Geobacillus stearothermophilus ATCC 12980: one gene and its partner. The protein of the gene in region 1 interacts with the protein of each later gene in a pairwise test. Links are inferred from orthologs where the notes say so. Each region holds a gene or a part of one and is shown on either strand. Other genes may lie near its edges.

What was found. Proteins that work in one complex are often made in the same cells at the same time.
Region 2: the proteins of pknB (region 1) and QSJ10_RS07460 interact in binary tests that used the Bacillus subtilis proteins (3 or more experiments, as listed by UniProt). The link is inferred for Geobacillus stearothermophilus ATCC 12980 from one-to-one orthologs.

Annotation. Positions count from the first base shown.
Region 1 is NZ_CP128494.1:976,304-980,636, reverse strand. Bases 978-3,946 are described here. They hold pknB (Stk1 family PASTA domain-containing Ser/Thr kinase), read right to left. Parts: upstream 3,466-3,946; coding sequence 1,489-3,465; downstream 978-1,488. Other genes in these bases: QSJ10_RS05270 (Stp1/IreP family PP2C-type Ser/Thr phosphatase), read right to left, coding at 3,471-3,946; rsgA (ribosome small subunit-dependent GTPase A), read right to left, coding at 978-1,484. Outside these bases: rpe (ribulose-phosphate 3-epimerase), read right to left, coding at 1-599; more of rsgA, read right to left, coding at 603-977; more of QSJ10_RS05270, read right to left, coding at 3,947-4,220; dual-specificity RNA methyltransferase RlmN, read right to left, coding at 4,226-4,333. UniProt on the Bacillus subtilis protein: Protein kinase that is responsible for triggering spore germination in response to muropeptides, signaling bacteria to exit dormancy.
Region 2 is NZ_CP128494.1:1,382,396-1,386,721, reverse strand. Bases 605-3,566 are described here. They hold QSJ10_RS07460 (serine/threonine protein kinase), read left to right. Parts: upstream 605-1,652; coding sequence 1,653-2,480; downstream 2,481-3,566. Other genes in these bases: QSJ10_RS07445 (hypothetical protein), read left to right, coding at 3,354-3,560; QSJ10_RS07450 (hypothetical protein), read right to left, coding at 2,934-3,200; QSJ10_RS07455 (hypothetical protein), read right to left, coding at 2,661-2,903; QSJ10_RS07465 (hypothetical protein), read left to right, coding at 1,456-1,653; QSJ10_RS07470 (DNA topoisomerase III), read left to right, coding at 605-1,335. In the rest of the region: more of QSJ10_RS07470, read left to right, coding at 1-604.

The DNA.
Region 1 (4,333 bases):
TAAATGGCCGACCCGGCGACGAGCACATTCGCCCCGGCTTCGGCGCAAAGCGGCGCTGTTTTCGCGTTGACGCCGCCGTCCACTTCGATGTCCAGCGCCTTGTTTTGTTCGCCGGCCAAACGGGCGACTTCGCGAATTTTCGGCACGACGGACGGAATGAACGCCTGCCCGCCAAACCCCGGGTTGACTGTCATCAATAGGACAAGATCGACATCGGCGATGACATGGCGGATTGTCTCAACCGGCGTATGCGGATTCAACACGACCCCGGCCTTGACACCTTGCTCTTTAATAAAGTGAATCGTCCGGTGCAAATGCACGCACGCCTCGGCGTGGACGGAGATGATGTCCGCCCCGGCTTTGGCGAACGCCGGAATGTATCGGTCAGGGTCGGCGATCATTAAATGAACGTCAAGCGGCAGCTTCGTCACCGGGCGAATGGCGGCAACGACCGGCGGCCCGATCGTGATATTCGGCACGAACCGTCCGTCCATGACATCGACATGAAGCCAATCGGCTCCGCCTTCTTCCACCGAACGGATTTCCTCGGCCAAACGGGAAAAATCAGCTGACAAAATCGATGGCGCAATTCGAATCATCGTTCAATACCTCGGCTTTCGTTCTTTCATTTCCGCAACAAAACTTAAATAATGGTCGTAGCGGTACGGCGGAATGTCCCCAGCCTCAGCCGCCTCGCGGACCGCACATTTCGGTTCGGCCACATGAAGGCAGCCGCGGAACTTGCACCCTTCTCCGTATTCCCGGAATTCCGGAAAATAGCGCGGCAGCTCGTCAAGTTCAATATCGTCGAACTCGAGGGCGCTAAACCCCGGTGTGTCGGCGACGAGCCCGCCGGCCACCTCCAGCAGCTCGACGTGGCGGGTCGTATGTTTGCCGCGCCCTAAATGGGTGGAAATATCGCCGGTTTTCAGCCGCAAATCCGGGCGAAGCGCATTTAACAGCGATGACTTGCCGACGCCGGACTGTCCGGCAACGACCGAGACGCGGCCGCGCAGGTGCGCCGCCAGCTTATCGAGGCCGTCTTTTGTCACGGTCGACGTCTCAATCACCTCATAGCCAATGCGCCGGTAATCACCTGCATAACGGGCGATCGCGTCTTTCGCCTCGCCATCGAGCAAATCCATTTTGCTAATGACGATAATCGGCGCAATTTCCTTCGATTCGATTAAGACGAGAAAGCGGTCCAACAGCTTGGCGCTAAAGTCCGGGCTTACGGCAGAAAAAACTAAAATCGCCTGCTCGACGTTGGCGATCGGCGGCCGCACCAGTTCATTTTGCCGCTCGCGAATGTCCAAAATGTAGCCTTCCGTCTCACTTGTCGCCGTAAAGACGACGCGGTCGCCGACAAGCGGCGTCACTTTTTGCTTGCGAAACACACCGCGCCCGCGGCACTGAAACACATTCCCTTCCGAGAGCACGTAATAAAATCCGCTCAACGCTTTGATGATTTGCCCTTCTGCCATAGCCTCACTCCTTTTTTCCGCCGTGTTCTGGATATGGAATCGATCCTTCGTCTTTGACAACATTGTTGACAATAACGCGATAATACGCCGTCTCCCCGTATGGAATTTCAAACTCTACGATCTCCGTGGCCGGCCCTGTCAGCCGGTACGTTTTATATGGCGTTGTCATGTTATGGTTCGCATCTTGAATGTAAAGCTGGGCTTCCACCACCTGTCCGTTTTCCGCCGGCTCGTATGGGATGACGATTTCTTTGATGACCGTTTTGGATGGCTTCGGCTCCGGGCCGCGGGAAATGACGACCGTAACAGTCTTGCCTTTTTCCACCTGCTCATTGGCTGCCGGAGTTTGCGAGATGACAAGCCCTTTCGGCACTTCATCGGAATACTCGTACTTCACTTCAATGCGCAGCCCTTGGTCTTCGCCGTAGTCGCGCACACTTTTTTCCGTATAGCCGCTCAAGTCTTTGAGCGTTACGGTTTCCGGACCGAGGCTGACCGTGAACATCACTTCCGTTTCGCTCGGCACGACTTCATCGCCGGCGTACGGATATTGATCCAAAATCGTCCCTTCCGGCTTATCGCTATGGCGGCCGTTGCGCGTAATGCGAGTGAACCCTTCCGCGCGCAGCTCCTCCTCGGCGGCCGAAATATCGTCGCCGATAAAGCTTGGAAACTCGATTTTCTTTTTGCCGGCGCTCTTATAGATGACAATGCCGGCCCCTTGCTTCACCGTCATTCCGGCTTCCGGGTCGGTGCGCACGACTTTTCCTTCTTCTATTGCATCATCTTCGACATCGATCGTGTCTTTGATTTCCAAGCCGAGCGCCGACAACTGTTCAACAGCTTCGTCATAGTCTTTATTGACGACATCCGGCACCGTCACTTCCTTTGGAAAGAACACGTCCGGAATCCATGTGAGCGCGCTCACGCCGGCCGCTCCAAGCAATAGGATGACGGCGGCAAGCCAGGCGATCCAGACCCGCTTCCGTTTCGGCTTCGCCTTTGGCTCGTCATCCGCTTTGGCCGGCTCGTTCGCCTTTTCCTCATAGACAAGCGTCTCCGGCTCAAGCGCGGCGCTTTCCGGATGTTTTATGATCGGGATGGCCTTCGTCGCTTCATCGCCGTCATCCGGGATCGTGAATTTGGCCTCGTTGCGCCGCCTCGGGTCCAGCGCCGTCCGGATGTCCTCGTTCATGGCGCGCGCCGATTCATAGCGGTAAAACGGGTCTTTCGCCGTCGCTTTTAAAATAATATTTTCGACGCTTTGCGGAATGTCGGGATTCCACGCCTTGGGCGACGGCGTTTCCGCCTGCAAATGCTTCAGCACGATCGAAACGGCCGATTCGCCGGAAAACGGCAGCCGGCCGGTGACAAGCTCAAACATGACGATGCCAAGCGAATAAATGTCCGACTTTTCAGTGGCAATGCCGCCGCGCGCCTGCTCCGGCGACAAATAATGAACCGAACCGAGCACCGAGTTCGTCTGTGTAATCGTCGTTCCGCTCATCGCCACCGCGATGCCGAAGTCGGTCACTTTCACGTTGCCGTGCTCATCAAGCAAAATGTTTTGCGGTTTAATGTCGCGGTGGATAATACCGTTCTCATGGGCATGGGCGATGGCCGACGTCAGTTGGTCCATGATGCAAAGCGCCCGCTCGACCGGAAGCGGGGCATGCTGCTGAATGTACTGTTTCAGCGTCGAACCGCGCACATACTCCATCACGATATAATAAAGGCCTTCTTCCTCGCCGACGTCGTAAATCGGCACAATATGCTCATGATTTAAGCTCGTCGCCGCCTGCGCTTCGCGGCGGAACCGTTTAATAAACCGGTCGTCGTTGGCAAAATCAAGGCGGAGCACTTTCACGGCGACATCGCGCTCCAAAATGATGTCGCGGGCCAAATAGACATTCGCCATGCCGCCGCCGCCGATCAGGCTGATGATTTTGTAGCGGTCGTTCAATCGCTTTCCGATAAGCACGCCGATCACCCACCTTCACGTTCCACTGAAAAATCAACGACTGCAAGCGAAATGTTGTCTTCTCCGCCCCGCCCGTTCGCCAATTCGATGAGCGCCTGCGCTTTTTCTTCAAGCGCGCCGGCACCGGTCAAAATTTGCACGATGTCTGCCTCGGGCACTTTATTTGACAATCCGTCCGAGCATAGCAGGAGCATATCGCCGTCATCGATGGAAACGGTTTTGATATCGACCTTCACGGCCGGTTCGGTGCCAAGCGCCCGCAAAAGCACGTTTTTGCGTGGATGGTGTTCGGCGTCCTCTTTGGAAATTTGCCCGCTTTTGACCAGCTCATTGACAAGAGAATGGTCATCGGTCAACTGTTGAATTCCGTTTTGGTTCAATAAGTAGCAGCGGCTGTCGCCGATATGCGCGATGGTGGCAAACGGCCCAGCGCAAATGGCGCCGACGACCGTCGTTCCCATCCCTTGGCATTCCGGATGGGAGAGGGCGTAGCGAAACAGCCGCTCATTGGCGGCTGCGATCTGCACTTTCAGCCACTGCTCCGCCTCAGCCGGCGAGGAAACGCACGGCGCTTGCTCCCATTGCTCTTGCAAGTGCGCCACCGCCATCGCGCTCGCCACATCGCCGGCGCGGTGACCGCCCATTCCATCGGCGACAACCGCGAAATATTGGCCGCTTTCGTTGACAAATACACCGCCGTTGTCTTCGTTATGCTCGCGAATTTGGCCGATATCAGTTCGGAAAACGGCTCGCATCCGATTCACCTCGTCTCTTCTTTCCGCTCCTTCGCGCGAAGCTGTCCGCAGGCGGCATCGATGTCGTGTCCGTGTTCGCGGCGAATGGTGACGTTGATTCCATGTTTTTTCAG
Region 2 (4,326 bases), 410 kb from region 1 along the record:
CGCGTCACATCGATCAAACGGAAACGAAAAAGCGAGTCCGCCCCGTTGCCGTATGACTTGACCGAACTGCAGCGGGACGCAAACAAGCGGTTTGGCTTTTCGGCGAAAAAGACGCTCTCGGTGTTGCAGCGACTGTACGAACAACACAAGCTTGTCACGTACCCGCGCACCGATTCGCGTTATTTGCCAAGCGATATGGAAGCGACGATGACCGAGCGGTTGTTGGCGATGAAATCCGGTTATGAGGACGTCATCGCTCCGCTTCTCGCCAAAGGCAAAGCCAAAGCAGCCAAGCGGGTATTTAACGATGACAAAGTGACCGATCATCACGCCATCGTTCCAACGGATGAGCGGCTCGACCTTAGCAGGCTGTCCACTGATGAGCGCAAGCTGTATGATCTCATCGCCCGCCGTTTTTTGGCGCTTTTCTACCCGCCGCATGAATCCGAAACGACGACAGCCGTCTTTGACATCGGCGGCGAAACGTTTGTCGCCAAGGAGACGGCGGTTGTCAACGCCGGATTTCAAGCCGTTCTCAGCAAAGAAGACAACAAGGCCCAACCAACGTTGCTGCATCTCGCGGAAGGCCAGACGCTCCCATCAGTGCAACTTGAGCTGGAACAATCGTTCACGGAACCGCCTGCCCGTTATTCGGAAGCTGACTTGCTCGCGCAAATGGAGAAATACGGGCTCGGCACGCCGGCGACAAGAGCGGACATCATCGAACGGCTGGTTGAAACCGAAGTGGTCGAGCGAAAAGACGGACGGTTTTATCCGACGAAAAAAGGGAAACAGCTGATTGAGCTCGTCAATGAAGAGCTGAAATCGCCGGAATTGACCGCCCGCTGGGAGCGGGAGCTGGAGGCGATCGCCCGCGGGAAAGGAAATCCACAACAATTTTTGGCCAACATCCGCCGGCAAACGCAGCAGCTCGTTGCCGAAATTAAGCAAAGCGAGCAGGTATACAAAGCGCCAAACCTCACGAATCTGACGTGTCCAGAATGCGGCGCGCTTTTAAAAGAGCGGAAAACGAAAGACGGACGGATGCTTGTCTGCTCGAACTTACAATGCCGCTACCGCCGTCGGCGCGATCCGAAACTGTCGAACCGCCGTTGCCCGCAATGCCACCGGCGTATGGAAATGCATGAAGGAAAAGCAGGACTTTATTTCCAATGCCGCCCGTGCAATATTGTCGAAAAAGCGGACGAGACCAAACGCATTGCCGCCAAAGGCAGCGAACGGGCGCTGCTGAAAAAATACAGCCCGGCCAACGAATCGTTTGGCACGAGTTTAGGGGAGCTGCTCAAGCAGGCGTTGAACGAAAAAAAGGAATGAGGTTGCCGCACCGCGCTAGGGGCTAATGCCCCTGGCGGTTTCTTTTTCATCTTTGAATCTGAAACCTCCCTCTCATTGCCTCGTATATATAGATAAATCTATCACAAAGGAGCGATCACGATGTTGAAAAAATGGCTAAAATCCCTTTTCGGCCATCCCCATCATCCGTCGCACTACCATAAACATTACAGCAGCAGCGACCACCATTATTACAACCCGACGTATCATTCGCACCACTACCCGTCCCAGTACGGGCATCATCACTACAAAAAGAAACATCATAGCGGCAGCTTCTTCTCAAGCTTTTTCGGCAGCTGATGAAACGGTTTTTTGAACGCCATCCGTTCGTTTCCCGCTGGGTTGATCGGCCGCATCGGGGCGGGAAGGTGCTTTTGGGCCGCTATGAAATCATCGAAGAGCTTGGGATGGGAAGCTACGGCATCGCCTACAAAGGGCGCGATCACCTGACAGGCCGTCTTGTCGTCATCAAACAAGCGCGGCGGACAAAAGGCGAAGACGGCCGCCGCTTGCTTCAACGCGAAGCTGACGTGCTCGCCCACCTGCGCCACCCGCAAATTCCGAGGCTGTATGATCGGTTTGTGGAGCGCGGACAGCCGCATCTCGTGATGGAGTATATCGACGGAGAAACGGTGGAAGACCAGATTTTCAAGCTGGAAGCCAAGTACACGGAACAAGAGGCGTTTCGATTGTTAAAGAAGGTGCTTGAGGTCGTCCGGCACGTCCATGCTTTCGGCATCGTCCACCGCGATTTGCGCATCTCGAACATCATTTGGCGCGATGGAACGGCGGCGATCATCGATTTCGGCTTGGCCTGCCGCATCGGCGAACCGGTGGATTTCCGCGATGACGACCCGCTTGAGAAACGGCTGCGGCGCGAACCGCATCCACGAAGCGATTTCTATGCCCTTGGACACTTCACCTTGTTTTTATTGTATTCTGCCTATGAACCGACAAGTGACGAGGAAAAAAGCTGGGAAGAAGAGCTCGATTTATCGCCAAACGCTCGTCGGATCTTGCGGAAAATGCTGCAGCTGGATGCGCCGTATGACCATGTTGACGAGTTGATCGACGACGTGGATCAGTTGCTCGCAGAACCCATCCGGAATCAAGCAGGGGCGCTTTGACGTTTGATCGCACCGTTCCCCGACCAGCCACCCCTTTTCCCCATTTGGAAAGGGGGCTGTTTCAACACCATGCTGTTAAGGAAAAAAGAGGAGCCGCAGTTTTGGCTCCTCGTTTATCCATCGATAAGGTCAGCGGCGCTACTGGTGGTTCGGCCTTCATCATCTCCCCTGTCTTGAAATTTAGAAAAAGAACGATCGACACACGGAATCCAATGACTGCAACCGCTCGATCAGCCCCTGCAAATCGCACGTATGGAGCGTATCGCTCAGTTCGCGGCCTTCCTCCGTCACCAAGTACAAGTGAATTTCCATGCATCCGTCCCAGCGAACGTTGGCGTCAAGCCACCCATCTTCGCTCTCGAGCTCCAGCCCGACCGTCTCCCCTTGGTCATTTTCGTGTTTTGTTTTGATGACCCATACCATCCTTTGTTCCGCCCTTTCCTGTTCGCCGCCTCACTCTTGTTGTTCCGCCCCGATTCCTGACACCGGGGAGCCAGTGGACGTATGTTCATTCACCCAACGGAGTGCCGCGTCCACCACTGCATCGGCGTCAGAAAGCTGGGTGCGGTGCTCAATGATCCAATTGAGCCCGTCTTGCGGATCAAGGTTATGTTGTAAACATTCCACCAAAAATGATTGGACACATGCCACATCGCTCCACTCCCACGCTCCGCACTGGCGGCGCCAAATCGCTTCGATCGCATCTTTCCCAAATTGCATTGAGTTCCTTCCCTCCTGTTGCCCATATTGTCATCCATAGTATGCCTACAACAGATGACAGGGCTCCACAAAAGAAATTGGCGGGAAAGGATTTGATTTCCATTTGTACGGCATCCATCAATGGCCATACTGAGAATATGGAGGTGTTGGTTCATGAGAGAACCTTGGGAAGAACGCAGCGCCGCTTCCAACCTGCCGCGCTATACCCCGGGAATCGGCGTTCCCGATGAAATGAGTCCGATTCGCGATATCGCCCGCGGCTTTGAAAACGGACGGCCGCCGGTCATTGAAATCACGCCCGCTGACGGCCGCCAACAAGCGGACGATATCGATTTTCCGCCCGTTGACCGGGCGTTTTGAAACGTCGAGCCACAAAAGAGGATGTCACGCTGCTTGGCGGACATCCTCTATGCGTTGATGGCGCTATGCGGGTTGAAAATTGAGAAACAGGTGGAGCTACCATTATTTTGTACTAAATCACCAACCTCCTAGCGGTGGAGGAATCGGCCGGCTCAGCGGCGCACAGACGCCCACGGCCGCCCGTTCTCCCAATGAACGCGCATATGGAGGCGAAACGCCGCTGAAAGCCGCTCATCGGTCAGCACATCCTCTTTTCGCCCAGCGGCGGCAATGCGCCCGTCTTGCAAGAGCAGCACATGGGTGATCGATCCCACAATCTCTTCAATATAGTGGGTGACGTATAATACATGGCACGGACGGGACACGACCTGTTCGATCAAGGAAAGCACTTCTTCACGCGCCAATAAGTCTAGGCCAACGGTCGGCTCGTCCAAGATCAGCAGCTTCGGATTCGCCATCAACGCTCGGGCGATCAATGTTTTTCGCTTTTCTCCTTGCGACAGCGTCGCGTATCGCTTCCCTTTTACCGCTTGCAGGCGGAACGATTCCATCAATGCCTCCGCTTGATCCCGGATCCTCGCTAGTTACTGCATCATACAGGCCAATCGTTGCAAACTTGCCGCTGATGATGACATCTTCAACTGTTTCCGTTTGCAGCGTGTCGTGAAATTGATCAAGGAGCGCGCTGCTGACAAACCCGATGTGCCGGCGCAACTCCGGCAGACTCGCCTGTCCAAACCGATAGCCCAATACTTCAACATCCCCG